Regions from separate parts of the Tepidiforma thermophila genome, predicted to be linked through region 3. Evidence: riboswitches for the same ligand, from Rfam matches in the RefSeq annotation. Region 3 holds a riboswitch; each other region holds the start of a gene.

Region 1 (7,748 bases), 420 kb from region 3:
TTTCGGCAACTGGCTCGCGAACAACATCGACTGGGCCGTCAGCCGGGAGCGGTACTGGGGCACGCCCCTCCCCTTCTGGCGGTGCGATGCCTGCGGCGAGACGGCCTGCATCGGTTCCCGCGCCGAGCTTATCGAACGGGCCGAAGACCCGGAGGCCGCCCGTGCCCTCGACGACTTCCACCGCCCCTTCGTCGATGCCATCACCATCCGCTGCGCGGCCTGCGGCGGCACCGCCCGGCGCGTCCCCGAGGTGGCCGACGCGTGGTTCGATAGCGGCGCCATGCCCTACGCCCAGTGGCACTTCCCCTTCGAGCACGAGACGGAGTTCCAGCGCCACTTCCCGGCCGACTTCATCTGCGAGGCGATCGACCAGACCCGCGGCTGGTTCTACACCCTCCACGCCGAGGCCACGCTCCTCCACGCCGCCGGCGCCATCCCCGACGGCATCGCCTACCGCAACGTCATCTGCCTCGGCCACATCAACGACGAAAAGGGCAACAAGATGTCGAAGAGCCGGGGCAACACGGTCGACCCGTGGACCGTCATCGACCGCCACGGCGCCGATGCCACCCGCTGGTACATGTACGCCGCCAGCCCCGCCGGCTCGCCCCGCCGCTTCAGCGCCGGCCTCGTCGAAGAGGGGCTCCGCCGCTTCCTCCTCACCCTCTGGAACACCTACAGCTTCTTCGTCAGCTACGCCAGCATCGACGGCTTCCGCCCCTCCGGCCGCTGGGAGCCGGCCGCCGAAATCGACCGCTGGCTCCTGAGCGAGCTGAACGCCCTCATTGTCAAAGTCACCGATGAGCTGGAGGCGTACGACCCGACCGACGCCGCCCGCGCCATCGAAGCATTCGTCGACGACCTGTCGAACTGGTACGTCCGCCGCTCCCGCCGCCGCTTCTGGCGCGGCGCTACCGAGGGCGACGCCGACAAGCAGAGCGCCTACGAAACGCTCTACGCAGCCCTCACCACCCTCGCGAAGCTGCTGGCGCCGTTCACGCCGTTCGTCGCCGAGGAGCTCTGGCAGAACCTCGTCCGCACCGTCGACCCCGCCGCGCCCGAGAGCGTCCACCTCGCGGCGTGGCCCGAGCCGGACCCGGCGCGCATCGACGCCCGCCTCAACGCCGAGACACAGCTCATCAAGCGGCTCTGCTCCCTCGGGCGCGCGGCCCGCGCGAAGGTCCAGATCAAGGTGCGCCAGCCGGTCGCCGAGGTGCTCGTCAGGCTTCGCGACCCCGCCGAAGCCGCGGTCGTCGAGCGCAACCGGCACCTTGTGCTCGAAGAGCTGAACGCGAAGGCGCTCCGCATCGTCGAGGACGAGACCGCCGTCGTCGCCTACGACGTCAAGCCGAACCTCCCGGTCCTCGGGCCGAAGCACGGGCAGGCGGTCGGCGCCATCCGGCAGGGGCTGGCGGCGATGGACCCCGCCGAGGTCGCCGCCGCCGTCCGCCGCGGGCGCACCGTCACCGTCGCCGGCATCGAGCTGGAGCCCGGCGACATCCTCCTCCAGGCGCAGGACCGCGAGGGGTACGCCGCCGCACAGGAGGCCGGCTACACCGTGGCCGTCACGACGGCCATCACGCCCGAGCTTGCCGATGAGGGGCTCGCCCGCGAAATCGTCCGCCGGCTGCAGGACCTCCGCCGCGAGGCCGGCTTCGAGCTCGCCGACCGGATCATCGCCTGGGTTGCCGGCGACGCCGATGTCGCCCGCGTGCTGGAGCGCCACGGCGCCTACATCCGCGGCGAGACGCTCGCGCTCGAACTTCGCAGCGAGGAGCCGCCCGCCGATGCGGCCCGCGCCGAGGAGGACCTGGAGGGGACGCCCGTCGTCTTCGGGGTGCGCCGGGCGCGCTGAGCGGCTGTCTCCGCGGCACCGGCCGGGGACTGGTCGTTCGCCGTTCGTGAACCGTGTGCAAACCGGCCGATCACGGGCGGCGTATACTGTGCGAAGCCGAATCTCCGCCCACGCGGAGAGCGGGGGACCCAACGCACGGGGTGAATCGCGCGCAGGCGCGTAGGCAACTCCCAATGCCGAACCCGTCAGCTAACCTCGCAGGCTCTTGGGAGAGACGCGGAACCGGCACCTCCCGTCTCTCGAGGCCACCGGCCGCACCGCACCCGGCGCGGCCACCGGACTGTCACGGGGGAACGGGATGGATTCCCGCGAGCCGTCATCGCTTCGCTTCGAACGCGCCCTGAGCTACGCCGCGCGGTTCACCGCGCAAACGTCCCAGAACATCTGGCTGGCCGCGCTCTTCCTCGTCGCCGGCACCGGAGCGAAGCCTGCGCTCGACCTCTCGAGCCTCTTCATCGCCATGCTCCTGCCCTCCATCCTGCTCGGCCTGCCGGGCGGGTCGATTGCCGACCGGCTCGGCCCGGGCAGGGGCTACGCCTTCGGGGCGCTCCTGCGCTTCCTGCCGGTGGCCGCCGGCACCTGGCTCCTCGATGGCGGCACCAGCGCCTGGGTGCTCGCCTTCCTCTACTCCACCGGCTCCCAGGTCTTCACCCCGGCCGAGCTCGCCCTCGTCCGGCCGCTCCAGGCGAGCCATGTCGGCCGCGTCCACTCCTGGCTGGCGGCGCTCCAGTACGCCGGCCAGGCCGCGGGGATGCTCGTGCTCGCGCCCGCGCTCTACTTCCTCGGCGGTCCCACGGCGATGGTGATCGGCGCTGCGGTCGGCATGTCCCTCCTCTTCGCACTGACCGTGGTGCTGGCCGTGCGGGTTGCACCGCTGGCCCGGGCGTTCGCTGCCGGCAGCGCCCGGGCCGCCCTCAGCTTCCGCGAGACGATCGCCTTCTTCGGCCGCGAATCGCTCGCCCGCTACGCCCTCGTCGCCCTTGGGCTGAAGATGGTGGTCTCGAAAGGGATCGTCGTCGCCCTCCCCTTCTACCTCGAGCGCGACCTCGGCCTCGGCTGGGAGGCGATGGCGTACCTCTTCGCGCCCGGGGTCCTCGGCGTGCTGGCCGGGCTCTGGTGGTGCAGCCGCGAGCTGACCCTTGCCCGCGCCCACGAGGTGCTCAGGCTCGGGCTCCTCGGCCTGCTGGTTGCGCTGGCGGCGCTCACCGCCCTCGATTACGGCATCACCGCGGTCGCCCAGTACAGCCACATCCCGCCGGTGGCCCGCCTCGAAGCCTCGATGAACACCACCTTCGCGGTCGCCATCCCCGTCGCCTTCCTGCTTGGGGTCTCCCTTTCCGGGCTCCTCATCGCCGGGCGCGTCGCGCTCACCGAGACGGCCCCGGCCGGCCAGCACGGCCGCGTCTTCGCCGTCCAGCTCACCCTCACCGAGACGGCGATCTCCCTGCCGCTGCTCGCCCTCGGCGTGGGCACCACCTACGCCGGCGCCCGCGTCACCCTCGCGGCCATGGCGCTGCTCGTCGGCGGCTTCCTCCTCCTCGCCGAGCTCGACCGGGCGCGGTTCCTCCGCAGGGTCGGGCAGCCGGCCGACCTCCTGCCCCGCCCCGCAGCCTCGCCCGGGGCCTGACGGCTCAGCCGAGCAGGAACGGCCGCACCGCCTCGAGGAACCCCTGCGGCCGCTCGAGCGGGATCGAATGCCCCGCCCCCGGCACCTCCACCAGCCGGCAGTCCGGGATCGTCGCCGCCATCCGGGCCGCAACCTCCGGCGCGAGCACGTCGCTCCGCTCGCCGCGGACGAGCAGCGTCGGCGCAGCAATCTTCGCGAGCTCCCGCCACGAAGCCTCCGGGTCCGGCCGGCTGATCGGCCGCGTCCCATCGCGGAAGGCGCGGTCGTACCGGAACGTCCAGGTCCCGTCCTCCAGGAGGAGGAGGTTGTTCAGCGTGCGGCGGCGCGCCTCGGCGGGGTCGGCGTTCGGGTTCGCCCGGAGCGCCCGTTCGACCGCCTCCTCCGGCGAGGCGAAGATGTCCGGCGCACGCACGCCCGACTGGATGCGCGCGGCCCCGGCTGCGTGGACCTCGGGGCCGATATCGACGATGACCAGCCGCTCGACCGCCCCGGGGTAGCGGGCCGCAAAGAGGTAGGCGTTGCGGCCGCCCATCGAGAGGCCGAGCAGCGCGAACCGCTCCAGCCGCAGCGCCTGCGCGAAGGCGCGCAGGTCCTCGACCATGGCATCGGCCGTGTAGTCGTCGGCCCAGGCGCTTTCCCCGTGGCCGCGCTGGTCGAGCGCGTAGAGGTGGAACTGCGGCTGCATTGCCGCCGCAAAGGTGTCCCACGAGCGGGCGTGCCCGGTGAACCCGTGCAGCAGCACGAGCGGGGGCCGCCCGGGGTTCGGCCATTCCCGGTAGTGGAAGCGGAGGCCGCGCAGCAGCGCGTACTGGTCGAGCGGGGGCGGAAGCGTCACAGGTGGTCCTCCGTCGGGCGCAGCGTCGGTGTGCCGCGGATGCTACGCTGCCCGCCCGCGTCCGCAACCCCGCAAGCCGCCCCTCCCGTACAATCCGGGCGTGACCCGGTTCCCTTCGACGCCCGACCTCGACCTCCTCTTCCGTCCCCGCTCCGTTGCTGTCGCCGGCGCCTCCACCAACGTCGACAGCCCAGGCCACGACTACCTCGAAGCGATCAAACGGCAGGGGTTCAGCGGCCCCATCTACCCCATCAACCCGAAGGCCGACACGGTCGCCGGCCTCCGCGCCTACCCCTCCCTGCGCGAGGTGCCCGGCCAGGTCGACCTCGTCATCTCCTGCGTGCCGGCCCCCGCCGTCCCGGAGCTGGTCGAACACTGCGGCGAAAAAGGCGTCCGCTTCCTCCACCTCTTCACCGGCCGGTTCAGCGAAACCGGCGACGCCGAGGCCGCCCGCCTCGAACAGGCGATCGCCCGCCGCGCGGCCGAGCTCGGAGTGCGCATCCTCGGCCCGAACGGCATGGGCCTCTACCACCCGGCCGGCGGCCTCTCCTTCCGGCCCGACTTGCCGACCGACCGGGGCGGCGTCGCCTTCCTCAGCCAGTCCGGCAACAACGCCGTCGAGGTCATCACCCGCGGCAACGCCCGCGGCCTCGCCTTCGGCAAGGTCGTCAACTACGGCAACGGGCTCGATATCACGCCGGGCGAACTCCTCCGCTACCTTGCCGACGACCCTGAGACGACGGTCATCGGCGGCTACGTCGAAGGCGTGCCTGACGGCCGCGGCTTCTACGAAGGACTGCGCGCTGCCGCCGCCCGCAAGCCGGTCATCATCCACAAGGCCGGGCGCACCCGCGCCGGCGCCCGCTCCGCGGCCTCCCACACCGCCGCCCTCGCCGGCCAGGCCGAGCTCTGGAGCACCGTCCTCCGCCAGGCCGGCGCCATCGAAGCCCGGAACCAGGACCAGCTCCTCGACCTCATGGTCGGCGCCGCGCTCCTCCGCCCGCCCGCCGGCCGGCGGATCGCCATCGTGGGCGGCGGCGGCGGGCGCAGCGTCCAGTCGGCCGATGCCGCCGAAGAGAACGGCTTCGAGGTCGTGCCCCTCCCGCATGCCGTGCGCGAACGGGTCCGCGAGCGCGCCCCCATGCTCGCCGATTGGGTCGGCAACCCGGTCGACCAGTCGATCCTCGCCGGCAGCGGCCTCTCCTCGAACGGCCTGCTCGAGCTGATGCTCGAAGGCGACCACTACGACCTCGCCATCGCCAACGTCGGCGAGGACTGGTTCTTCGGCCGGCCCGATGCCGCTGACCGGCTGAAGCACGCCTGCGGCCGGCTCGCCGCCATCGCCGCCGCCAGCACGAAGCCGGTTGCCGTCGTCCTCGGGCCCACGGAGACGCGCAACCGCGACCACCGCGCCCTCGTCGACGAGGTCCGCGACGACTTCGTCGCCCGGGGCATCGCCGTCTTCCCGAGCGTGGAGCGCGCCGCCTTCGCCCTCGGCCGGCTCGTCCAGGCCGCGGAGCGCCGCCGGGCCTAGCATGCCGGCAGGCCGCCGGCGGGAGGTTTTGCACATGGGCACCGACGACGTCCTCGCGCACTACCGCGGAGAGGCGCTCGCCGAGCGCATCCTTGAGGCCGCCCGCGCGGCCGGCGTCCACCCGCTTACCCCGGCCGCGCTCGCCCCCGCCGACCAGTTCCACATGGGCGGCCTCCGCGCCACCCGCGAACTCGCCCGCCTCGCCGGCATCGGCCCCGGCGACCGCGTGCTCGACCTCGGCTGCGGCCTCGGCGGCCCCGCCCGCGTGCTCGCCGCCGAGTTCGGCTGCGAGGTCACGGGCGTCGACCTCTCGCCCGAGTTTGTCCGCTCGGCTGCGGTGCTGACCGAGGCCTGCGGGCTCGGCGAACGGGCCGCCTTCCGCGTGGCCGATGCGACGGCGCTCCCCTTCGCCGATGCCAACTTCGATGTCGTCTTCACCCAGCACGCGGCGATGAACATCGCCGACCGGCGCGCCTTCTGGTCCGAGGCGTACCGGGTGCTCCGGCCCGGCGGGCGGTTCGCCTTCTTCGATGTCATCCGCGGGCCGAACCCGGCCGAGCCGGCCTACCCGCTGCCCTGGGCGGGCGACCCCGCAATCAGCTTCCTCCTCGATGCCGGGGCGACCCGCGCGCTGCTGGAGGAGGTCGGCTTCGTCATCGAGGCCTGGAACCAGCCCCCGCCGCCCGTCGGCCGTCCCGATACGTCGAGCCCCTTCTCCCTCCGCGCGGTGATGGGCGCCGGGATGGAGCAGCGGGTCGCCAATCTCGCGGCCTGCATGGCCGACGGCCGCCTCGGGCTGCTGCAGGGGGTGTGCCGCCGCCCGGCCTGACCCTGGCTCGTCGCCCGGAGGCCGGCGCCGGGCGAAACTTGGAATATCGCGTCCCGGGGCCCTCGCATGCCCGATTCCGTCGAACCCCGCCCGATGGTGCTCCGCACGTTCCGCGTGCGCACCAGCAACCACGTCGGCGTCCTCGCCCGCGTCCTCGCCATCCTCGCCGAGCACGGCGCCTCTATCGGCGACCTCCGCACCGTCTTCATGGGCCCCCTCAGCCGCGTCCGCGATATCGAAATCGGCTTCGCCGACGCGGCCGAGATCGAGCCGGCCATCCGCGCCATCGACGCCACCGGCGAGGCCCATGTGCTCGAAGTGCGCGACGAGGTGCTCGACCTCCACGTCGGCGGCAAGCTCGTCATCCGCGCCCGCCACCCCATCGCCAGCGAGGCCGACCTCCGCCGCGTCTACACGCCCGGCGTCGGCGAAGTCGCCCGCCGCATCGCCGCCGAACCGGAGCTGGCCGACCACTACACTATGCGCGCGAGCACCGTCGCCATCGTTTCCGACGGCACCGCCATCCTCGGGCTCGGCAACCTCGGGCCGCTCGCCGCCCTCCCGATCCTCGAAGGGAAGGCCGCCATCCTCGCTGAGCTCGTCGACGTCAGCTGCGTCCCGCTGGCGGCCGGGGCCGTGCCCACAAGCGAGCTCGTGCAGGCGATCGCGACCGTTGCGCACGGCTTCGGGCTGGTCCTGCTCGAAGATATCGCCGCGCCGCGCTGCTTCGAGGTCGAAGCCGGCCTCCGGGCAGCCGGCATCTCCGTCTTCCACGATGACCAGCACGGCACCGCAGCCGTCGTCCTCGCCGCCGTCATCGGCGCTGCGGGACTGGCCGGGCTCGACCTCGCCCGCTGCCGGGTGGGCTGCATCGGCCTCGGCGCCGCCGGCACCGCAATCGCCCGCGCGCTCATGGACTACCTCGGCCGCCCCGTCCTCGGCGCCGACCTCGACCCGGGCGCCATCGAACGGTTCCGCGCCGCCGGCGGCGAACCCTCCGACCTCGCCGCCATCATGGCCACCTGCGACCTCGTGGTGGCGACAACGGGCCGACCGGGCCTTATCGAG
Region 2 (7,748 bases), 680 kb from region 3:
CCCCTTCGATGCCGACGGCTGGGAGCTGGCGCTGGTGTACCGGGCGGAGCTGACAGGGCTTCCGCCGGGCGATGCGCACCGCAGGCCGGTGCTGTTTGCACCGGGCGAGGCGGACGCGATCGGGCCGTTCGACCCGGTAGACCTGCTGCGGTGGGTGGAGCGGAGCCCGGCATGCGACCCGGGGTCGGCGAGGCCGGGCAGCGAGCCGCTGGTGTTCTGACCGGGGCGCTAGAACGGTTTGAAGACGGCGAGCCAGGCGAGGAGCGGGACGCTCAGGACGAGGATGGTGCCGAAGACGATGGGGACGCGGTCTTCGAGGACCTGGCGGAGTTCTTCGGTCTCTTCGCCTTTTTTCTGGGCGACCAGGGCGGCGAGCCTGGCCCTCCGGAGCCCGAAGCCGAGCAGGGGCAGGCAGACGAAGTAGAAGAAGATGTAGAGCAGGGTGAGGATGCCGAGCCAGGCGTCTTTGATGAAGTTGTACTCAGCGGCGACGGCCCAGAAGAAGCCGGTGATGCCGCTGGCCATGGCGCCGGGCAGGAGGACCCGGGTTTCGTTGTTGGCGGCTTCGATGAGGAGGGTGGCGCGGGTGCGGAGCTCTTTGGTTGCCCAGGCGCGGAGGATGAGAGGGTAGGTGGCGCCCAGGCCGGCGCCGAGCCAGATAAGGGAGAGGACATGGACGATGCGCCACCAGTCCAAGGGGGCCTCCGGAACAGCAGCTGGGGTGCGAAGCGGTGTGCTTCGCACCCCAGACTAGGCACAGCCAGTGACTGGGTCGAGCGTTCAGGCGGGGACCGGGTTCCGCAGCTCCACGGCGGAGAGGATGACGCGGGCGGCGGCTTCCGGCGCGAGCCGGTCGGTGGAGACGGTGAGGTCGTAGCTGGCGGGGTCGAGCCATTCGGCCCCGAAGTATTCACGGAAGTAGGCGACGCGCTCGCGGTCGGTGCGCTGGACAAGGGCGCGGGCGGCGGTTTCGTCGAGCCGCGCCTGCGCCATGAGGCGGCGGACGCGCGCGGCTTCGCTGCCGGTGATGAAGACGCGGAGGACGTCGGGCCGGGCCCTGAGCATGAACTGGGCACCGTGGCCGAGGAAGACGACGCGGCCGTGATTCGCGAAGTCTTCGACGACGTCCTGGATGAGCTGGCGATAGTCGGCGGAGGTGAGGATGGGGGTGGCGTCGATGTTGAGCGGCTCGCCCCACTGCAGCGAGGCCGCGGAAGGGGTGCGGGCGAGCGCTTCGATGATGCGTGCGAAGAAGGATGGACGGCGCTCGGCCTCGGCGATGGTCTCGGGGGAGACGCCGGCTTCGAGCGCGGCTTCCTGGACGATGCGGTAGTCGAGGAGGCGGTAGCCGAGCCGCTCGGCGACGATGGCGGCGACCTCTTCGCCGCCGGTGCCGACCTGGCGGGCGATGGTGATGGCGGATATGGTCATCGGCCGGCTCCTTTCGGGTTAGTCGACGACGGTGAGTTCGGAGGGGCTGGTGGCGGCGATGGTGAGGATGCCGCCGATTTCTTCGATGGTGCCGCGGACGCAGATGTCGCGGTTGGCGAAGCCGAGGAGCGGATCGGCCGGGAAGTTCTGGCGGCTGCCGGATGGGACGATGACCTCGACGCGGAGGAGGGCATCGAAGGGGGCGCCAACGGCGAGGACGGCATCGCTGTTGCGGTCCATGACGCCGAAGACGCGGCCCTGGAGTTCGACCTGCTGGCCCCGGTTGAGGCGGGCCTGGAGGGGTGTGATGGGGTTGGTGCAGGTGAAAGTGGGCGTAAAGACGACCGGCGTCGGGGTGGCGGCCGGGGTGGTTGCCGCGGGTGTGGGCGACGCGCCCGGGGTTGCGGCGGTAGGCGAGGCAGCGGCCGGGGTCTCGGTGCTGCCGGGCGTGGGTGTCGGGTCATCGTTGTCATCGCCGCCGCAGGCTGCGAAGGCAAGGCTGGCGGCGAGGACGGCGGCGGCCCCGGCGGCGCGAGCGCCGCGGGGGATCCTCATGACGCCGCCTCGAGGGTGCGGCGCCCCGGGATGGCGACGGCCGGCGCGAGGGCCGGAGAGAGCCGGTGGACGGGCCAGAGGAGCGTTCCGTGGGTGAACTCGGCGGTGGAGGGATGGAACTCGACCGGGCCGGCGCTGCCGCAATCGACGGCGATTTCGCCGCTCAGCTCGCGAATGACGGCACGGAGCTCGTCGAAGCGGACGACGCGGAGGGAGACGGCCGGTGATTCGGGCGCCGTGTGGGCGAAGACGCCGGTCTGGGGGTGGGGCTGGACGTTGCCGTCTACGGGGAGATGGACCTCGCAGAGGAGGTCGGACCTGACGCGGATGAAGGGGAGGCCGACGATCCGCTCGCCGGAGACGAGCGCCCAGGAGCGGAGCCTGGTTGCGGCCTCGCGGATGCGGGCCAGGTTGAGCTCGGTTTCGCGGTAGACGGTCTTGCGGGGAAGGATGGTGGACGGGGAGATGGCGTACTGCACTGCGCGTACCTCCTGTGTGCTGGCGGCGGGCGGGAGGGCCCGCCTGGTTCCGGGTCGCAGAGGAGGCAGAGGCTCCTCCGAACGCCTACGGGGTTAGCTGACGGGTTCGGCGTCGGAAGTCGCCGTCCTTCGCTGTGGAAGGATGCACCCCAGGTGATGGGTCCCCCGTTCCCGGCGCGGCCGGGATTCGGCTCGTTCACACTACCACATTCGGAGCGGCCGTGCGCGTCGACACGGAAAAATGCGGGGGAATGCGGATGGGCGGCGGGGGAGCGGGTGGGGCCGGATGCGGGCTTGCGGTTGCGGCGGGGCCGGGGGCTGCCGGGAGGCACGGTGCACAGCGGGCGGCGGGAAGTTCGGCTACGATCGCGGCATGCGGGATGGCGGAAATGGGCCCGGGCACGATGACGTCGCGCTGCTCGTCGACTGGGAGAACCTGAAGTTCAGCCTGATGCAGCGGAACCGTCGTCCGAATGTGACGGCGCTGCGGGAGGCGGCGGAGCGGTTCGGGCGGGTGGCCTACGCGCGGGCGTACGCGGACTGGATGGACCCGGTCCAGGCGGGCGACCCGGCGTCGCTGTATACGGCGGGGCTGGAGCCGGTGTACGTGCTCACCCGGCGGTACACGACGGCGGAGGGCGAGGCGCGCATCCAGAACTCGGTCGATGTGAAGCTGGCGGTCGACTGCGTGGAGGCGAGCCACCTCTACCCGAACATCGGGACGTTTGTGATCGCCTCGGGCGACCACAGCTTCTTCCACGTCGTGATGCTGCTGCGGGCGCGGGGAAAGCGGGTGGTGGTGATCGGGGTGTCGTGGGCGACCTCGGCGCAGCTCGTGCAGCAGGCCGACGTGGTGCTGTACTACGACCTCGACGTGGAGCCGGAGGTCGACCGTGCTGCTGCAACGCCGGTGAGGGAGCCGGCGGCGGTGGAGAAGATCGAGCCGCGGCTGGCCGCGGCGGCGGCGCGGGCGCTGGAGCTGGCGCAGGCGAAGGGGCCGGTCTCGGCGGAGCCGCGGGAGGTCGCCGAGGTGCTGAAGCAGATCCTCGCGATTGTGGAGGACTTCCGGACGAACGGGCGCGACCTGCCGCTTTCGCTGGTGGGGCAGGAGCTGCAGAAGCGGATGCCGCAGGCGGACTTCCAGCGGCTGGCGCGCGGCCGGGCGGGCGACTTCGCGCGGGCGCTGCACGAGAGCGGGCTGCTGATGATGGTGAACGCGGACTTTACGGACTGGCTGTTCCTGCCGAATGAGCGGACGGAGGCGATCGAGCGGCCGCGGAACGTGGGGCAGGAGCTGGCGAAGTACGACTACGCCAAATTCAACTACAACGACCTGACCGAGGAGCAGCGGCGGGCGGTGATCGTGGCGATCCACGACGAGCGGAACAAGCCGGGGGTCGGGTGGCTGACGTTCAACCGGATCGTGGACACGCTGAAGCCGGTGGTGCGGCGCGAGGAGTCGGACGTGAAGAACCTCGTGAACAGCATGCTCTCGTGGGGTGTGCTGCGGGTCGGCGAGGAGCGGACGGGGCATTCGCCGGAGACGGGGCAGACGTACCAGTACAAGACGTTCGAGCTGGATTTGCAGAACCCGGACGTGCGCCGGGCGCTGCACCTGGAGTAGGCGCGGGCGCTCAGGCGGTGGCGGGGGCGGCGGCGCCGGCGGCCCGCCGGGCGAGGGCGGCGGCGATGAACTCGCGGAAGAGCGGATGGGGGCGGTTCGGCCGGCTCTGGAGTTCGGGGTGGAACTGGGTGCCGAGCATGAAGGGGTGGCCAGAGATTTCGGAGATTTCGACGAGCGAGCCATCGGGGGAGGTGCCGCTCACGCGGAGGCCTTCGGCTTCGAGGCGGGCGCGGTAGGCGTTGTTGAACTCCCACCGGTGGCGGTGGCGCTCGCGGACGAGGTCGGTGCCGTAGGCGCGGCGGGCGAGGCTGCCGGGAAGGAGGCGGCAGGGGTAGGCGCCGAGGCGCATGGTGCCGCCGAGGTTGACGACGGCGTGCTGCTCTTCGAGGAGGCTGATGACGGGGTGGGGTGTTTCGGGGTCGAACTCGGTGCTGTTGGCGCCGACGAGGCCGCAGGCGTGGCGGGCGAATTCGGTGACGAGGGCCTGCATGCCGAGGCAGAGGCCGAGGTAGGGCGTGCCGGTGGTGCGGGCGTATTCGGCGGCGCGGATTTTGCCTTCCCAGCCGCGTTCGCCGAAGCCGCCGGGGACGACGATGCCGTCGACGCCGGCGAGGAGGTCGGCCGGGTCGCGGGTTTCGAGGGCCTCGGCGGGAACCCAGCGGATGGCGACCTCGGCCTCGTGGGCGATGCCGGCGTGGACGAGGGCCTCTTTGACGGAGATGTAGGCATCGCGGAGTTCGACGTACTTGCCGACGACGGCGACTTCTGCGGCCCGGCGCGGGTGCTTGAGGCGGTAGACGAGGTCGCGCCATTCGGCGAGGTCGCGCTGGCCTTCGAGGCCGAGGCGGTCGAGGACGAAGTCGCCGAGGCCGCGTTCTTCGAGGGTGATGGGGACTTCGTAGATGGTGTCGGCCGTCTCCATGGGGATGACGGCGCGGGGCTCGACGTCGCAGAAAAGGGCGACCTTATCGGTGATGTCGCGGGGAACGGGGTGGTCGGCGCGGAGGACGATGGCGTCGGGCTGGATGCCCTTGGAGCGGAGTTCGCGGACGGAGTGCTGGGTGGGCTTGGTCTTCAGTTCACCGGTGGCGCCGACCCAGGGGAGGAAGCAGACGTGGACGCTGAGGGTGGCATCGCGGGGCTGTTCGTGACGGATCTGGCGGATGGCTTCGATGAAGGTTTCGCCTTCGATATCGCCGACGGTGCCGCCGACTTCGCAGATGAGGACGTCGCAGCCGGTCTGCTCGGCGACGCCATAGATGCGGGCTTTGATTTCGTTGGTGAGGTGGGGGACCTGCTGGATGGTGCCGCCGAGGTAGTCGCCGCGGCGTTCGCGTTCGAGGACGGCAAGGTAGACCTGGCCGGAGGTGACGGAGGAGGCGGCGGTGAGGTCCTGGTCGATGAAGCGTTCGTAGTGGCCGAGGTCGAGGTCGGTTTCGGCGCCGTCGACGGTGACGAACACCTCCCCGTGCTGGTAGGGGGACATGGTGCCGGGGTCGACGTTGAGGTAGGGGTCGAGCTTCTGGATGGAGACTTTGATGCCGCGGGATTTGAGGATTCGGCCGAGGCTGGCGGTGGTGATGCCTTTGCCGACTGAGCTGACGACGCCGCCGGTGACGAATATGTACTTCGGCATGGCCTCCTGCGTCCCGCGGTTTGTTCGATGCTACGGTGCGGGGTGGGCGCGGTCAACGAACATTTGTGTTACGTCACGCTGAGCCGGACTGTGCGGCGCGGGCGGCGAGGCGCTGGCGGGCGAAGGCGGTCACCATATCGGCGATGCCCATGAGGCCCATGCCTTTGCCCATGGAGACCTCTTTGCCGAAGACGGTGAAGACGCTGTCGCAGGGGACGGCGGCGACCTCTTCGAGCGGCTGCCCGGAGAGGGTCTCATCGAGGATGACGGCCCAGGCCTTGGCGGAGAGGCCCTGCGGGTTTTCGACGGCGAAGTGGAACTTCAGGGTGCCGTCGGGCAGGTCTTCGGCCCAGACGTAGGCATCGGATTCGCACTTCTGGACGTGGTGTTCTTCGGGGAAGGGGCGGGTTGCGATCCGCTCGGGAACCTCTTTGAAGCGGTCGGCGTACTCGATGAGCATCTCGATCCGCTCCTGGCGGTCGGCGAAGGCGAAGTCGTCGATGACCTGCTGGAAGGCTTTGGGGGGCTGGGCCATGGGGGTGCTCCGGGAGGGCGTGCGGCGGGCAGACGGGCCGCCCGCCGCACGGGTGCTTCACCAACCAGCGTAGCGGAGTTCAGCGCTCGATGGGGACGCCGACGGAGTTGCCCCACTCGGTCCAGGAGCCGTCGTAGTTGCGGACGTTGGGGTAGCCGAGGAGGTACTTGAGGACGAACCAGGTGTGGGAGCTGCGTTCGCCGATGCGGCAGTAGGCGATGACCTCGTCGTTGGGGGTGAGGCCGGCTTCCTGCTCGTAGATCGCCTTGAGCTCGGCGGCGGACTTGAAGGTGCCGTCTTCGGGGTTGGCTGCGCGGGCCCAGGGGACGTTCTTCGCCCCGGGGATGTGGCCGCCGCGGAGGACACCCTCCTGGGGGTATTCGGGCATGTGGGTGCGCTCGCCGGTGTACTCCTGGGGGCTGCGGACGTCGACGAGTTTGACGCCGGTGCCGAGCTTCTTGAGGACTTCGTCGCGGAAGATGCGGATTTTGGTGTCGTCGCGCTCGGGCGCGCGGTACTCGGTGGGCGGGTAGGTGGGGACGTCTTTCACGAGCGGCCGGCCTTCCTTCTCCCACTTCAGGCGGCCGCCGTCCATGACCCTTGCGTTGGTGTGGCCGAAGAGCTGGAAGACCCAGAAGGCGTAGCAGGCCCACCAGTTGTTCTTGTCGCCGTAGAAGACGACGGTGGTTTCGGGGGTGACGCCGATGCGGCTCATGAGCTTTTCGAAGCCGGCGCGGTCGAGGTAGTCGCGGCGGAGGGGGTCGTTGAGATCAGCGGCCCAGTCGACCTGGACGGCGCCGGGGATGTGGCCGGAGGGGTAGAGGAGGGGGTCTTCGTTCGATTCGATGATGCGGACGGAGGGGTCGTTGAGGTGCTGGGCGACCCATTCGGTTGAGACGAGGACTTCGGGATGAGCGTAACCGCGAGTAGCGATTTCGGGGTCGGTCATGGGGATGCTCCGTTCAGTTCGGGGGAAGATTGCGGCAGGGCCGCGAGGCTGATTGTAGCCCGGCCAGTTCAGAAAGTCGAGCGATCGAGTCAACAATCAGGAGGAGGCGAGAAAGTCGTCACGGCCCGGGAGGCGACGGGTGAGCTGGCCGCCGTCGACGGGGAGGTTGTGGCCGGTGATGAAGCTGGAGGCATCGGAGGCGAGCCAGAGGACGGCTTCGACGACGTCGTCGACTGTGCCCATGCGGCGGAGGGGAGTTTCGCGCGTGAAGGCGCGGACGACGGGCGGGATGAACATGTGGGCGGTCATTGGAGTTTCGATGAGCCCGGGGGAGACGACGTTGACGCGGACACCCTGGGGGCCGTATTCGAGGGCGGCGATCCGGGTGATGTGGTTGATGGCGGCTTTGGAGCCGCCGTAGGCGGCGAGCCCTTCGCCGACGAGGAGGGCGGTGATGGAGGAGATGGTGATGAGTGAGCCGCCGCCGGTGGCGGCCATGGCGTTGGCCATGTGGCGGATGAAGGAGACGGCGCCGAGGA
Region 3 (7,748 bases):
TCCTTGCCGCCCCCATCGACGCCGATGACGGCCGCCCCGCCGTGGTCACTCCGTTTGCGTCCACCGCCCTTGCGCTTGCGGCCGGCGCCGGGCTCTTCGGTCTGGCCAGCCGCGTCGCCGGCGAAGGCCCATGGGCCGCGGCATCGCTCATCGCGCCGTTCGCCGGTGGGGCCGGCCTCGCGGCCCTGGTCGCGGCCCTCGGCCCCGCCCCCGGGGCCTCCCGCCCGGCCGCCGGGCCGCTGGCCGGCGGCGCAGTCGCAGCGGCGGCCATGGCTGGCCTCCTCGCGTCCGGCGAACTCTCCGCCCTCTCCGGCGATGCGGCATGGAGCGCTTTCCCCCTTGTCGTCACCGCCAGCGTTCTCGCCGCCGCCGCCATCGCCCTCATCCCCGGCGCCGTCCTCGCAGCGTCGGGCCGGTCATCCGCCCCGCTCCTGGCCGCCTGGCTCGCCGCCGTTATCGCAGCCCTCGCCGTGGTCGGTGCCGCCATCGTGCTCCTTCCCGCCGGAGCCGGATGGGCCGCCGGCGCGGCCGGGGCCGGCCTGGCCGCCGGCCTCGTGCTCGCCCATGGCGGCATCCTCCCCGCCACCGGCGCTGACCGCCTCCCCGGGCGCCTCCTCCCCTGGGCGGCCGCTGCCCTCGCCCTCGCAGTCGCCTGGGCGCTCGGCCGCGAACTCTCCGGCGAAGGGTTCGCTCCCGCCGCTGCCGGCCTCTACGGCCTGGCCCTCGCAGCCGGCGCGGCCGCAGGCCCGGTCGTCGCCAGGCTCGCCCTCGTCCCCTTCGCCCCGCCCGTTCCCGCCGCCGCCATCGACGTCGAGACCTGGGCCCGCCCCGGCGAGGCCGGCTTCGCCGTGGCCCTCGCCACGGCCCCCGCCCGGCCCCGTCCGGCGAACGCCGTCCCGGCCGCCGGCATCGCTGCCCTCGCCGCGGTCGTCCTCGCCCTCACCCTCGGCCCCCACGCCCGGCACGAGCTCCTGCGCACCGCCGAGGCCGACCCCGTCCGCACGGCAGCCATCGTCCAGGACCTCGGGCTCCTTCCCACCGGCGCAGCCGACCGCTACGCCTACGCCAACGACCTCCAGCAGCGCCGCGCTGCCCTCGAGGAACTCCGCCAGGAGATCCAGGACGACGCCGACTTCGGCCCGGCCGATGTCCGCCTGCTCCTCGCCGCCGACGCCTCCGCCCGGGACACCTTCGTGCAATCCCGCCTCGCCGCCGGGCAGCTCATCCCCGGCGAAGCCGCGCGCATCTCGGCCGCGCGCCGTCCGCTGCCCGCGCTTCTCCCGCTCCCCGGCACGTCCGCCGGTGCCGCCGTCGGCCTCCTCACTGGATTCGCCGTCATCGCGGCAGCCGGCTTCTCCTGGCGGCCCGGCACAGCAGCTGCCTCGCTCGCGGCAGCGTTCGGACTGCTGGTGCTGCTGCTCGTCGTCGGCCCGGCCCTCCGCTTCTTCGGGCCCGGCGAGGCCGACCCCCTTGCGTTCGTCGCCGCCCTCGCCCTGGTCGCAGGCCCCGGCGCCGCGCTCATGGCCCGCGACGAGACTCCCGGAGCAGCCCCGGCCTGTGGTCTTGCCGCGGCGGGACTCGCCCTCGCAGTCACCGCCGGCCTCCTCGCGTGACGCCCCCGCAGCCGGGATTCCCCGGCTCAGCCAGAAAATTGTGACGAAAAGCGCAAAGACCTATTGACAGCCTCCCGGCCGGTTGGTAGCTTGCGGCAGGTGAACGGCGTTCGCGTCGTTCACGTGCGCGTTCAGTGTTTCGCACCACCTGCCTAGTGCGCCGCACGGCGCAGCGGGGGACCCAACGTCCCGGGGCGAACGCGGCACCCGCCGCAAGGGCGCCTTCCGCCCGAGCCCGTCAGCTAACCCCGTCGGCAGTCTGGAAGGCCTGGCGAGCAGGTAGCTCGTTTCGAGGTCTTTTTTTCTGTCCTCGAACTGCACCATAACGTCCGCATCGAAAGAGGAGGGAACTACCGTCATGCCAGCTTTGCAGGAAGCACCGCCAAAGTCGTGCCCCAAGTGCCGCGGCTCCATGATCGTCGAGCGCGACTGGCACGGCACCTACGGCAGCTGCATCATGTGCGGCTACGTCCACGAAGTGCTCACCAGCCCGCCCGTCGACCTCGCCGCCGAAGAGGCTGCCCTGCCCCAGCGGCAGCGCCGCCGCCAGCCCTCCCACGGCAAGCTCCGGCTCTGACCGCACCGCGGCACACCCCGGCAGCCCTGGAAACGGAACCCCCGCGCAGGCGGGGGTTCCGTCTTTTCGCCAGCACCACCGCGCACTAGAATTCGCCCTCCGGAGGTAGCAGAGCACACCCATGCCGTACATTCGCCTGTCCATCATGAAGCCCCGCCGCGGTGAAGATGCCCGCGTCGAAGAACTCCTGCGCAAGCTCGATGAGGCGGTCGCCGCCACACCCGGCTGCCAGGTCACCTACCTGATGCGCCCCCACGACGACAGCGGCGAAATCGCCCGCCTCGCCATCTACGACTCCGAAGAGGCCGCCGAGCACGCCGCCAACGATACCCACATCATGGCCCTCCGCTCCGAAATCCACCTCTGCGTCGAGCCCGGCCATATCGAGCGCGCCTTCTTCACCATCTGACACGGGCTCCGGTCCCGCCCGCCTCCGGCCGGGAAACCACCGATTCCTGCCCCCGGGTGCCCCTATCCCCGGGTCTTTGCGCGCCACGATTAGGGTTTTTGCCAATACGCCCGCGCGAGGCACGCCCTAGACTCCTCCCTGTCGCCGGACCCCCGCCACCTGGCGCAATCCGACACGGCACGGCCCACCAGCCAGCGCCGGAGACCATCAGAGGAGTTCGACCGTGAACCAGATGCGCCCCCAGCCCAGGACCCTCCCGGCCCGCTCCACCGCCAGCGCCGCCCGCGGAGCCGGCCCCATCCGCATCCTCCTCGTCGACGACCACGCCGTCATCCGCCAGGCCCTCCGGATGCTCCTCGAAGCCCAGCCCGAGCTCGAAGTCGTCGCCGACGTCGAAAACGGCCGCGAAGCCGTCCAGGCCGTCGAACGCCTCCAGCCTGATGTCGTCCTCATGGACGTCGTCATGCCCGGCCTCAACGGCCTCGAAGCCACCCGCCAGATCCGCCGCATCGCACCCTCCACCCGCGTGGTCATGCTCAGCGGTTTCGTCGACGAAGACCAGCTCCTCGATGCCATCCGCTCCGGCGCCTCCGGCTACATCGTCAAAAAATCCGACGTCTCCGAACTCGTCCTCGCCATCCAGACCGTCCACCGCGGCAACAGCTACTTCTCCAGCTCCCTCTCCGAAGGCTTCGACCTCGCCGAAGTCCTCTACCAGGCCAAGCGCGCAGACCAGCGCAACGGCATGGATACCCTCACCAGCCGCGAACGCGAAGTCCTCCAGCTCATCGCCGAGGGCTACACCAACCAGGGCATCGCCAACGAACTTTACATCTCCGTCAAAACCGTCGAAGCCCACAAGGCCCACATCATGGCCAAGCTCCACGCCCGCAACCGCACCGACCTCATCCGCTACGCCATCCGCAAGGGCATCGTCCGCCTCGAAAGCGTCGACGAAGCCCAGGCCATGCTCGACGACGCCGAAGCCGCCGCCGGCTAATCCCCGCACCTCCCGCGGTCGCGGACAACGAAGAGGGGGCCCATGACCGTGGGCCCCCCTCTTCGTTCAACGTCAACGTCGCCCGCTGCGGCGCCAGCTTGCCCTATCCCATGCCCGCCAGCCGCTTCCGCTTCTGCGCCACGTAGTCCACCAGGATGTACTCGCCCAGCTTATCCGGCGTCGTGTAGAACACCCGCCCCTTGTTGATCCGGGCCACCTGGTTCACGAACTCCTTCAGGTAGTAGTTCCGGTCCAGCATGAAGGTGTTGATGGTGATCCGCTTCTGCGTGCACCGCTTCACCTCCTTCAGCGTCTCCCGGATCGTGATCGGGCTCGGCGGGTAGGCGAAGTACGAGCGCCCCCGCTCCAGGTGCGCCGTCGGCTCCCCGTCCGAAATCATGATGATCTGGCGCGTCCCCTGCGTATGCTTCGCCAGCAGCCGCTGCGCGATGATCAGCGCGTGGTGCATGTTCGTCCCCAGCACCGACTCATCCCACCGCACATACGGCAGCTCCTCCGTCTTCAGCTCCCGCGCATATGCGCTGAACCCGATGATGTACAGGCTGTCGCGCTGGTACTGCGACGAAATCAGGTTGTTCAGGGCCATCGCCACCTTCTTCGCCGCCTGGAATGAGCCGCGCAGCGCCATCGACCAGCTCAGGTCGAGCATGATCACCGTCGCCGTCTGCGTCAGCATCTCCGTCCGCGCCACCTCGAAGTCGTCCGGCTTCAGTTTCAGCGGCGTGCCCGGCCCCTCCCGGTACATCGAGTTCATCATCGTTTTCTGGATGTCCAGGTAGAACGGGTCCCCGAACTCATACGGCTTCGTCGTGTCCGTCCGCTCGCCGCCGGTCCCCGTCTCCCGCACCTCGTGCTTGCCGAACGTGTCCGCCTTCAGCTGCTGGTAGATCTCCGCCAGCGCCCGCTGGCCGATCTTCCGCGTGCCGCGCGGCGTCAGCTCCCACTGGTTCCCCTTCTTCCGGATGTACCCGGCCTCTTCGAGGATCTCCAGGAACTGCTTCAGCTGCTCCAGCGCCTCCCGCGCCTCCGGCCCGAGCAGCTCCTCCAGCTTGTCCGCATCGATGTCCTCGATGTCCCCGCCGTACTGCGTCCGCTCGATCTGCCGCTCCAGCTCGTCGATCGACTGCATCTGCTCCATCAGCTGCATCGCCGACTGCAGGTCCAGCTCTTCCTCGCCCCGGAACGGGTACTGGTTCCGAAGGTCCCGCATCGGGTAGAGGTACTCCAGGTTTTGCGCCAGCTCGTTCAGCGCCTGCTGCAGCTCCGGGTCCCCAATCTTGTCCGAGAGCAGGTCCTGCAGCTGCTGGCGCAGGTCCCCCGGCAGCGAATCGAGCAGCGACTGCATCTGCCCCATCTGGTGCTGCATCTGCCGCACCAGCTCGTCCAGCGACTGCGGCGGGTTGTCGCCGAACAGGTCGCCGTACTTCTGCATGAACTCCTCGAAGTTCGGCTCCCGCCCCGCCATCCGGTCCTGCAGCATCTGGTTCAGCTCGCGGACCATCTCCTTCATCCGCTGCAGGTCCTCGGGCGACATGTTCGCAATCTGGTTGTAGAGATCCTTAAAGAAGGTATCCATCATCGCCTTCTTCAGGGACTCCAGCAGCTCGTTGAACTTCGCCTGCGCCTCCGGGTCCATGAACTCGTAGTTCTGGAGCTGCCGCACCTGCCCCGCCACATCCTGCGGCAGGTTCTCCAGGAACTCCTTCTTCCGGTTGGCGATGTTCCGCAGCATCTCGGCGAACTCGCGCGGCGGCGTCGGCTGACCGCCCTGCTGCCCCTGCTGGCTCCCCTCGCCCGGTTCGCCCTGCTCGCCGCGCTGGCCCTGCTGCTGGCTCGCCTGCGCACCCTGCTGCCCGGCCGGCTGCTGGCCTGCCTCGCTCCGCTGCTGCCCCGGTTGCGTACCGCCGTCCTGGTGCTCGCCCCCGGCCCGGTCCGCTTCCTCCAGCCGGCGCTCAAGCGTGTTCCGCTCCAGCTCAAGGATCTCGTCCAGCTTCCGCTTCAGGTCATCGAAAATCGACGAAAGGTCGAACCGGTCGAGTTGCTGCCGCCGCTGCTGCCGGAGTTGCTGCAGCAGGTCCCGGAGGCCCTGCATCCGCTGGCCCATCGGGTTCCGCATCCCGCGCTGCATCAAATTCCGCAGCGCGTGCTGCAGGTCCCCGAAATTCATCAGGTCGTCCGTGATGTTGTCCAGGATCTGGTCCGGGTCGAGCGCCGGCACCTCCTGCGTCCCATCCCACATCGAATAGCGGTAGCGCATCGCCATCGGTCCAAACCTCCCCGGGGCGCGGAACCCGCGCCGTGTTCCACGAGCGTAGCCGAATCGCAAAGGGTTGTCAGTCCGCCCTCACCCGTGCGGAAACCGCCTGCTACCCCTGCCGCCGCCGCGGCACCCCGAGCCGCTCCATCACCGCATCGAACACCGCCGCATCCTGGGCCCCAGGCAGCACAAACCGGTCGCCGAACACGAACGTCGGCACCCCCGAGATCCCCGCCTCCCGCGTCCACCCGATCGCCTCCAGCACCCGCGGCCGGTAGGTGTGCGCCTCCAGCGCCGCCCGCAGCGCCTCCACGTCCAGCCCGGCCCGCTCGCCCACGGCCAGCACCACCTCCAGCTTCCCGATGTCCTCCAGCTCCGTGAAATACGCCCGGAACATCTCCCGGGCATACTCCCGCGCCCGCCCCGCCTCGTGTGCGAACTCCGCCCCCTCGTGCGCCAGCACCGAATTCGACGTCCACTCCCGCCCGCGGGTGAACCGGATTCCCGCAGCCTCCGCCCGCAGCTCCATCGCCGTCGGCGGGTCTCCCGGCCGCGTCATCGGCCGCCGCGGCTTCCCCTCCGGCGGCGTCGAAGGGTCCAGCAGGTACGGCACGTGCCGCACCTCCACCTCGTACTCCCGCTCCACCCGCTCAATCTCCACCAGCCCCAGGTAGCACCAGGGACACACGAAGTCCGAAATCACCAAAACCTGCAGCGGCCTGCCCGCACCGTCGTCCATCATCGCCGGCACCATACCCCGCTCGACACCTGCCCCGCAATCTGCTCCACTCCCCGCACCAGCTTACCCGGGGGTGAAGCATGACCTTCGAACACCTCACGCTCGACATCGCCGACGAGATCGCGACCGTCACCCTCAACCGGCCCGAAAAGCTCAACGCCCTCAACCGTCCCCTCCAGCAGGAAATCCTCGACGTCTGCCACCGGCTCAAACACGATGACGGCGTCCGTGCCGTCATCTTCACCGGCGCCGGCCGCGGCTTCTGCTCCGGCGCCGACCTCTCCGGGCCCCTGCCCGAAACGCCCGACCGCGTGCCCTGGCAGCAGCTCACCGATGAGGACAGCTGGGTCGGCCGCCAGGCCCGCGCCGTCTACACCATCGACAAGCCCACCATCGCCGCCATCAACGGCATCGCCGCCGGGGCGGGCTTCTCTCTCGCCCTCGCCTGCGATATCCGCATCGGCAGCGAACAGGCCCGTTTCAAGACCGTCTTCATCGAGCGGAACCTCTCGCCCGATTCCGGCATGAGCTACCTCCTGCCGCGCATCGTCGGCCAGGGCAACGCCTTGGACCTTATCCTCACCAGCCGCACCGTCGACGCCGACGAAGCCCTCCGCATCGGTCTCCTCCAGCGGCTCGTCCCCCACGAGCGCCTGCTCGACGAAGCCCGCGCCGTGGCGCAGCAGATCGCCGCACACCCGCCGATCGCCGCCATCATGTCCCGCCGCGTCGTGCAGCGCGCCTGGGAGAACGATTTCGACGCCCAGCTCCGCGAGGAAATCCACGCCATCGCAATCTGCCGCCGTGCTGTGAACGACGCCCGTGAGCAGCGCCAGGCCTTCATCGAAAAGCGCCCGCCGCGCTTCACCGGCAGCTGAAACGCCAGGGGCCGCGGCAGCGCGCCGCGGCCCCGCGATGGCAGCGGATCTCCCGGGCAGGGTCAGTTCACCCGGCGCTCCTTTCCGGCCCAGTACCTCTCCCGGATGAGGAACTTCTGCAGCTTCCCGGTCGCCGTCCGCGGCAGGCTCTCCACAAAGTCCACGCCCGTCGGGCACTTGAAGTGCGCCAGGTGCTCCCGGCAGAACTGGATGAGCTCCTCCTCCGTCGCCGTCATCCCCGGCCGTAGCACCAC
Region 4 (7,748 bases), 260 kb from region 3:
GTTCGCGTCGCCCCGATGTCAGTCTCGACGATCTCCCCGGAGGTCCCGTAGTACCGCCGCAGGTCCCAGTCGGTAATCCACCTGCGGATCACCGAACGCACCGTCGTTGTCGAATGGAGTTCCGGCGTCTGCGGACGGGTCGGCGTCCAGTCCGGGTAGGCCTGGTGGTAGAGCACCGTCACTTTGTGGAGCAGCTGCTCAATGGTCTCGTTGGTCGGCGCCGTGAGCGGGACTGAGCCTCTGATGGCTGAGATCGCCGCACTCACAGCCTCGGCGGCTTGCTCGCCGTACTTCTGCCGCGCCACGCCGGGCGCCTCGTCGGCGTCGCCCTTGGCCACGAGGACAGCTTCATCGAAGTCCCGGGTTACGGCGCCGACAACGACGAGCGGCGCATCGGCCAGCTCCGGCCTCGGGGCTCCGCCGAGAAGGTGGCCGAGCATGCCATACGCCTTGATGCGCTGCAGGCGGCTGTACTGGGCAATCAGCTCAATCTCGTCGACGAAGACGACAAGTCCTCGAAGTCCGACAGCTCCGCACAGCCTTGCTCCGAACGTAAGCCGCTGCCAGTTGAGGCTCTCCGCAGACGGGAGCTTCCCGATGGAGTGGGCGCCGGCGAGCCCCGATTCTCGGAGATGCTGTCGGACCAGGGAGGCGGTCAGGGCAGGCTCTCCGGCCCAGAACCTGGCAATGCTGTCGAGCACCTCCGTTGCGGACCGCAGCCGCTCATAGAGCGCGAGCGTAGCCGACCACCATCCATCGCCGAATTGCCACTGGTCTGCCCACCGGAAAAACTCGGCGTACGCCCGCGTGTTGAAATTCAGGCGGCTCGCAATGACCGGCAGGCCGCGCTCCGGCATATCGGGGAGCTCGGCCTCGAGCAGAATCCGCGGGATGAGCCGGGAAGGGTTGCCGAGCGGCAATTCCTTCGAGACGACGACCATTGCGGTTGCATATCCCATCGACCGGGCACGTTCCCGCAGCAGCATCAGCAGGTGCGATTTCCCCGTCCCGAAGTCGCCGCGCACCATCATCCCCCGGGGCCCGGCGTCGCCCTGCCCGCAGAGCGCCTCGAACCGGCTGACGGCTTCTGTCTGCCATGAACCGAGTGCGGCGACGGCGAACCGGTTCGGGACGCCGTTCCGGAGCGCCTCAGTGGCCCGCCGGGCATCGATATCAAGGGGGTAGGTCATCGTCATCGCAGTTGCACCATGGCAGCACACGGGTTCGGGTACGACAGCGACCGGACCTCGTTCTCGATGCGAGCCTGGAGGGCCCGGTACTGGTGGTAGGAGATCCGCTCTGACTCAATAAACTCCCGGGACGTCAGGAAGAACAACACTGTTCGTTCCATCTCGCTCGCCGCGTCGAGAAACTCGCGCAGCGTTTCGTACAGGTCGAAGAGCTGCCGCCGGGTGAATCGCGGATAGCCCCGTTCATTCGTTTCCCGGTAGTACCTCGTAAGGTCGACGAGGATTGCGGCCGGGCCGAACTCCCTGGTGAACAATCGCAGGAAGGAGAGCAAAATTTGCCGGGCGTTCGTCCGGTCAATCCGCCGGAATATGGTCGCCGAGCGCACCTGGCTGATGGATGGCAGTGTTCCGTCGAACCACTGGCGGATCACCGCGCAGGAGCCGTCGATTGACTCCGGGTTCTGAAACGGGTCATGGACCAGCCGGACCATCGCCTTGCGGAAGTCCAGCGCGAGCGAGTAGTCGCGGAACACCAGCCGGCTCAGCGTTTGCTGGAACTGCCTGCTCACCTCGTGCGCCTCAATGTCGTAGCTGCGGGCGAGTTCGCCCAGCGTGCAGGCCTCGCCGTTCGGACCCGGCGGATACCCGGCTTCGGTCGCAACCCGGGCCCGTACCCGCCCGGCGAGGCGCTCCCAGTCCACCAGCCTCGCGAGGGCGAACCAGAACTGCTCAATCGAATGAACGCCCGCCGCTTCCTCCGTAAGGTCGAACACCGTGAACCCGCTGTGTTCGAGGCGCTCCCGGAGGGCAGTTCTCACAGTTCCGCGCGACTCATCCGGCACCACCGCTACCTTGATTGCCGCCCCGCCCTGCGGGATGAAGGTCTTGAGATACTCGGCCTCGAGGCAGCGCAACCACAGGTCAAGCGGCAGCCGCTCCGGCTGGTCAGGAGCTGGTGACCCGTTCGAATTCGACGAGGTAGTAGGCATGTTCGGCCCCGTACTCATCCAGGATGCGGAAATGGCGCCCCGACCGCGTGCCGGTCGAGGCCGAGAAGGTCAGGCGGTAGCCGTCGATGTCGCTTACTCGCGTGCGGTCGAGCAGATAGAGGTGGCGCGTGAAGTCGACCTCCGTGTAGTCGGGGTTGTTCAGACCGAGCACTTCAAAGACATCCTTCGCCGGCACCCGGATGGTTGGGGGCAGCTTCGCCACCGGGGTTGACACGTGCCCTGCGGCTGCGCGTGCGGCCCGCCACACCAGCCGGAGGATGCGCTCTGCATTGCCGTCCTTTGCCGTGCGCGCCCGCTCGATGCTTGCGGCGATTGCGCCCGGCCGCTGCGAGCGCACCAGCTTGCGGTCGATGCGGACACCATCGCCGAGGAACCGGACCAGCACGGGGAACGAGACGAAGGCGTACGGATTCTCGGTTGGCAGCCACGGTGCACCGCTGGCGGAGACCCGCTCGCCGACTTCCCTGATGAGGTCGCCGGGGCCTTCGGCGAGCCGGGCCCGCGCCCGTTCCAGCGCGGCCTGCGCCGCCTGGGCCTGGCCGGCGGCCTCGGCCAGCAACGCCCCGCACGTTTGAAGATTGCGTGCTGCCGCGGCCAGGTTGCCCTCCGCCGCGGCCCTGGCGGCCGCCCGGGTTGCCCGGTTCACCTTCGCTGCCAGCGCAGAAAGCGCCGCTGTTTCTTTGTCGATTTGTTCGAAATGCTGTTCGATGCTCATAGGTCCCATAGCAAGCGGCCGGAGCATAGCAGTCCCTTGACGGCTAAGGCAATGCAACAATGCGACACAAAAGCGACAACTGCTGTCGCGTTTGCTCCCTCGACCTCCACTTCCGTCACGCTGGGCTGGAGGCGCGGCTTCCCCGGGGCCGGCACCCCTGATTGAGCGTTCCGGGTGCAGCGGATGCGCAACGCCGGCGCGCCGGTTGCCCTGCGCCCTGTACACGCCGTCGACCGAATTGCGCTATCGAGGAACGCTGCCCTGCGGCCGGGCCTCCCGCACAGGACCCCGTCAGCTCCTCGCCCCTACGGGATCGTGATCGCCTCGGGCTTGCACGTCCACGCCGCCCACGGGCTGTGCCCCTGCGCCTCGCTGTACCGGAACGCCGCCAGCGCCGCCTTCAGGTTCGCCACCGGGTCCGACCAGTGCTCGAACGGAATCCCCGCGTACTCGAACCAGAGCGGGACGACCTGCATCAGCCCGTAGGCCATGTAGCCGACGGCATCCGGCCGGAACCGGCTCTCGCACCAGGCGACCCGCGCCACAGCATCCGTCAGCTCGGCCGGCCACCCCGCTTCGATGGCGAACGCAATCACCTGCGCATACGTCAGCGGCGGCTGGCTCGCCGCCGGCGGCGCCACGGCCGGGGCCGGCGACGGCGCTGCCTCCGCGGGAATGGGCTGCTCAGCCGGGGCCGCCGCTGCCGGCGACGGCGCTTCCGCTGCACCCCCGCCCGGGCGCTCCGCCGACGTGCTCGACGCCGCAGCATCGGCGGTCGCGGGAGCCGGCGCGGGTTTCGGCTCCTCGACCGGGCCGGCTGCCGCCGCGCCCGCCGCCTGACTGGTGTCAACTGAAACCGTCGGACGCACCTCCACCACGCGCGCAGGCACGGGCCGGCTGATGGCGGGCACGAGTGCAGCGCTCGCCTGCGGGGCCCGAGCCTCCGGCGTCCCCCCGCCCACGAGGTGCGCAGCAAGGAAGAACGAAAGGGTCAGCATCGCCACCTCTGCCGGCCGGACGAACCAGGGCTGGCGCCCGGGCGAAGGCGGCGGTTCGTGCCAGTGAAGCCCGACCGGCGCCGCGACGGCGAGCGGCCGGCCCTCGAAGGCGTATACCGGTTCGCAGGCGGGCTGCAGCAGCGCAGCACGCTGCCGCACAGGCACGCGCACCCGGCGGCACAGGGCGAAGGCCACGGCAACGCCGTAGTCGGCCCACGCTGCGAGCCTGCTCATGACGCGCACCGGCCCTCCAGGGAGCCGGACCGTCACGCGGCGGTCTCCACGCGTTCTTCGTTTCCCATAGGCAGTACCGGCGCGCTCCCTCGGGCCCACGCACCCCAATCGGGGGACCCGGACCGGGGACGAACGCACCCCTTCACCCCGCCAAGGGTGACCCTGAGGTTCGCACAGCTCCCCGCAAACAGGCAATACTCCGGCCACCGCCAGTCATGCCCGCGATTTCCACGATTTCGGCCCGGAGCGCCCCGGAATGCGGCCAGCGAAGCCTCCGCTACACTGGTCCAAGCTTTGCTGGGGGCCGCACCATGCAGCTGACCGATACGCTCACCGGGACACGGAAAGACCTCCTCCCGCCCGTCGGCGAAGACGGCGTCGTCCGCATGTACGTCTGCGGCATTACCCCCTACGCCGACGCCCACGTCGGCCACGCCCTCCACGCCATCGTCTTCGATACCCTCCGCCGCTACCTCGACTGGCGCGGCATCCCCGTCCGCCACGTCCAGAACTTCACCGACATCGACGACAAGCTCATCGAGCGCTCCAACCGCCTCGGCATCCCAATGGCCGAGCTCGCCGAGCGGAACATCGCCCGGTACCTCGACCAGCTCCGCGCGATGAACGTCCTCCCCGCCCACCACTACCCCCGCGTGACGCAGGTGATGCCCCAGATCATCCGCTTCATCGAGGGGCTCATCGAAAAAGGCTACGCCTACGCCTCCGGCGGCGACGTCTACTACCGCGTCCGCGCCTTCGGCGCCGAGCGCTACGGCGCCCTCTCCCGCCGCGATATTGATGACCTCCGCGCCGGCGCCCGCGTCGACCCCACCGAGCACAAGGAAGACCCGCTCGACTTCGCCCTCTGGAAAGCCGCGAAGCCCGGCGAACCGAGCTGGGAGAGCCCGTGGGGCCCCGGCCGCCCCGGCTGGCATATCGAATGCTCCGCCATGGCCCTCGAAACCCTCGGCGAGCAGATCGACATCCACGGCGGCGGCATGGACCTCATCTTCCCCCACCACACCAACGAAATCGCCCAGACCGAGGCCTACACCGGCAAGCCCCCCTTCGCCCGCATCTGGATGCACAACGCCCTCCTCCAGCTCGGCAGCGAAAAAATGTCGAAGTCCATCGGCAACCTCGTCTCCATCGACGAGGCCCTCGACCGCTACGGCGGCGACGCCCTCCGCCTGTTCGTCATCACCAGCCACTACCGCAGCCCCGTCACCTACTCCGAAGAAGCGCTCGAAGCCGCCCGCGCCGGCGCCGAGCGGCTCCGCCATGCCGCCTCCGCCGAGGGCGGCAGCGCCCCCGCCGGCATCGACCACGAGGCCGTCCGCGCCCGCTTCATCGAAGCGATGGACGACGACCTGAACACCCCGCGCGCCCTCGCTGCCCTCTTCGACCTCGCCCGCGAGATCAACCGCGCGGCAGCCGCCGGCGGCGATGTCGGCCCGGCCCGGGCCACCCTCCGCGAACTGTGCAGCGTCCTCGGGCTCACCCTCGAGGCGCCGGCAGCCCGGTCCCTCGCTGCAGCCCCCTTCATCGACCTCCTCGTCGAAATCCGCGCCGAGCTCCGCGCCGCGAAGCAGTGGGCCCTCGCCGACCGGATCCGCGACCGCCTCGCCGGCCTCGGCATCGAACTCCACGACAGCCCCGACGGCACCACCTGGAGCGAACGATAGCCGCCGCCATCGCCCCGCGGGCATGCCCGCGGGGCGCCAAAACAGGCCAGGCCTTGCACAGCGCTTGACCCGCTGTGGTAGATTGGCTGGAGCCGAACCCCGCCAGAGGCGGGGGCGGGGGAACCAACTCCTTGGGGTGTATTGCGCGAGCGGGCGCATAGGCGACTTCCGACGCCGAACCCGTCAGCTAACCCCGCAGGCGTTCGGAGGGCAGCGCCCAGGCCCTCCCAGGAATCCGAACAGGCCGCGCCCGGCCCACCCCGGCGCACGGCCCCACGACGGCCTACAGGAGGTATGCAATGGCCACTACATCCACGTCGTATTCCGGTACCTTTGCCCCGGTCCAGCCGGACGGCACCATCTTCACCATCCGCGACCCCCTCGAGGAGGCGCGCGAGCTCCTCCGCCAGGCGGCCCGGCTCCCCTTCCACGCCAACCGGCCCCAGGCCTGGCAGGCCGCCTTCCGCCAGGCAGTCACCGATGCCCGCTCCGCCATCCGCCACCACATCTGGGTTGCCGAGCTCCCCGACTCGCCGCTCAACCGCGCAGAAACCCTCGAACCGCGCCTCCTCCCGAAAGTTGACCAGCAGCGCGAAGAGCACGACCTCTTCAGCCGCAAAATCGACGAACTCGTCGAAGAGGCCGGCGCACCCGGCGACGTCGACATCTGGAAGATGATCGAACTCAGCGAGCAGGCCATCCTCCTCGAGATGGCCCTCGCCCGCCACCACAACCGCCTCACCCAGCTCGTCTTCGAAACCACTCACCGCGACATCGGCGAAGCCGGCTGACCTGCCCGCGACGGCCCGGCTCCAGCTCCCGGGCCGCCGCCCCCTTGACAACACTTCGCCCGATCGAAACGATCAGGGCGCCGGCGATCCATCACGGACGTCGAGCCCAGCTATCGAATCCGCCTGCACGTTCAACAAGCGTCCGCCTGGACCCGCGTGGCCGGTACGGACCGGGAAGTTGAGCCGGAACAGCGCCCCAGCGCACCTGCACGACCCCCGTTCGTCCCCGCCTCGCATGCGCCGAAGCGGGGACGTGTGTTGAACGGCCGGCGGCACGCCGGAGGGGGACAGCTCATGCGCGTCATGATGAGCGGCAAAATCCACCGCGCCACCGTCACAGGCGCCAACCTCGACTACGAAGGCTCCATCACCATCGACCCGGACCTCATGGAGGCCGCCAACATCCTCCCCTACGAACAGGTCCACGTAGTGGATGTCACCAACGGCGCCCGCCTCGAAACCTACGCCATCCGCGGTGTGCGCGGCTCCGGCGAAATCTGCGTCAACGGCGCCGCCGCCCACCTCATCCACCGCGGCGACATCGTCATCATCATCGCGTACCAGCACCTGGAGGAGGCAGAGGCCCGCGCCATCGCCCCCCGCCGGGTGTTCGTCGATGCAGCCAACCGCATCGTCAGCGTCGAAGCGGGCGACGGGTACAGCCACAACCCGCGCGAACTCGCCGGCGCCGCCGGCTGACCACGCGCCCAGCGCGCGAAGGAGGGGCATCCGGGCCATGGGACGGCTCTCAATCCACAAGCTCAAGGAATGGAAGGCCCAGGGGCGGCGGTTCGCCATGATCACCGCCTACGACTACCCGACCGCCCGCCTCGTCGAACAGGCCGGCATCCCCATCATCCTCGTCGGCGACTCCCTCGGCTCCGTCGTCCTCGGCTACGACTCCACCGTGCCCGTCACCATGGACGACATCGTCTACCACACCCGGGCCGTCGTCCGCGCCACGGAAAAAGCCATCGTCGTCGCCGATATGCCCTTCATGAGCTACCAGGCCGACCCGAATGAGGCGATGCGCAACGCCGGCCGCCTCCTCAAGGAGGGCGGCGCCACCGCGGTCAAGCTCGAAGGCGGCAGCCACATCGTCCCCCTCGTCCGCCGCATGGTCGA

What was found. A riboswitch is a leader RNA that binds a small molecule or an ion and turns the genes downstream of it on or off. The one in region 3 is predicted to bind cyclic di-AMP.
Region 1: another riboswitch for cyclic di-AMP. It lies ahead of A9A59_RS02895 (MFS transporter); the one in region 3 lies ahead of A9A59_RS13605 (hypothetical protein).
Region 2: another riboswitch for cyclic di-AMP. It lies ahead of A9A59_RS04150 (hypothetical protein); the one in region 3 lies ahead of A9A59_RS13605 (hypothetical protein).
Region 4: another riboswitch for cyclic di-AMP. It lies ahead of A9A59_RS02180 (hypothetical protein); the one in region 3 lies ahead of A9A59_RS13605 (hypothetical protein).

Annotation. Positions count from the first base shown of each region.
Region 1 covers NZ_PDJQ01000001.1:610,300-618,047, forward strand. The annotation lists gene ileS (isoleucine--tRNA ligase) at 1-1,855, shown strand, start outside; cyclic di-AMP (ydaO/yuaA leader) riboswitch at 1,940-2,074, shown strand; gene A9A59_RS02895 (MFS transporter) at 2,154-3,482, shown strand; gene A9A59_RS02900 (alpha/beta fold hydrolase) at 3,487-4,317, opposite strand; gene A9A59_RS02905 (acetate--CoA ligase family protein) at 4,418-5,851, shown strand; gene A9A59_RS02910 (class I SAM-dependent methyltransferase) at 5,886-6,680, shown strand; gene A9A59_RS02915 (NAD-dependent malic enzyme) at 6,747-7,748, shown strand, end outside.
Region 2 covers NZ_PDJQ01000001.1:869,759-877,506, reverse strand. The annotation lists gene A9A59_RS04170 (hypothetical protein) at 1-220, shown strand, start outside; gene A9A59_RS04165 (DUF2269 family protein) at 229-696, opposite strand; gene A9A59_RS04160 (cytidylate kinase-like family protein) at 781-1,431, opposite strand; gene A9A59_RS04155 (hypothetical protein) at 1,450-1,986, opposite strand; gene A9A59_RS04150 (hypothetical protein) at 1,983-2,465, opposite strand; cyclic di-AMP (ydaO/yuaA leader) riboswitch at 2,533-2,668, opposite strand; gene A9A59_RS04145 (NYN domain-containing protein) at 2,839-4,089, shown strand; gene A9A59_RS04140 (CTP synthase) at 4,100-5,725, opposite strand; gene A9A59_RS04135 (SufE family protein) at 5,799-6,260, opposite strand; gene A9A59_RS04130 (sulfurtransferase) at 6,340-7,209, opposite strand; gene A9A59_RS04125 (SDR family NAD(P)-dependent oxidoreductase) at 7,306-7,748, opposite strand, start outside.
Region 3 covers NZ_PDJQ01000001.1:189,448-197,195, reverse strand. The annotation lists gene A9A59_RS01010 (hypothetical protein) at 1-1,613, shown strand, start outside; cyclic di-AMP (ydaO/yuaA leader) riboswitch at 1,753-1,885, shown strand; gene A9A59_RS13605 (hypothetical protein) at 1,972-2,190, shown strand; gene A9A59_RS01005 (antibiotic biosynthesis monooxygenase) at 2,336-2,599, shown strand; gene A9A59_RS01000 (response regulator) at 2,832-3,599, shown strand; gene A9A59_RS00995 (vWA domain-containing protein) at 3,703-5,883, opposite strand; gene A9A59_RS00990 (DsbA family oxidoreductase) at 5,987-6,619, opposite strand; gene A9A59_RS00985 (enoyl-CoA hydratase/isomerase family protein) at 6,697-7,494, shown strand; gene A9A59_RS00980 (long-chain-fatty-acid--CoA ligase) at 7,557-7,748, opposite strand, start outside.
Region 4 covers NZ_PDJQ01000001.1:449,482-457,229, reverse strand. The annotation lists gene A9A59_RS02205 (BREX system ATP-binding domain-containing protein) at 1-1,196, opposite strand, end outside; gene A9A59_RS02200 (hypothetical protein) at 1,193-2,179, opposite strand; gene A9A59_RS02195 (hypothetical protein) at 2,136-2,915, opposite strand; gene A9A59_RS02190 (transglycosylase SLT domain-containing protein) at 3,221-4,147, opposite strand; gene cysS (cysteine--tRNA ligase) at 4,459-5,832, shown strand; cyclic di-AMP (ydaO/yuaA leader) riboswitch at 5,913-6,048, shown strand; gene A9A59_RS02180 (hypothetical protein) at 6,132-6,623, shown strand; gene panD (aspartate 1-decarboxylase) at 6,918-7,322, shown strand; gene panB (3-methyl-2-oxobutanoate hydroxymethyltransferase) at 7,360-7,748, shown strand, end outside.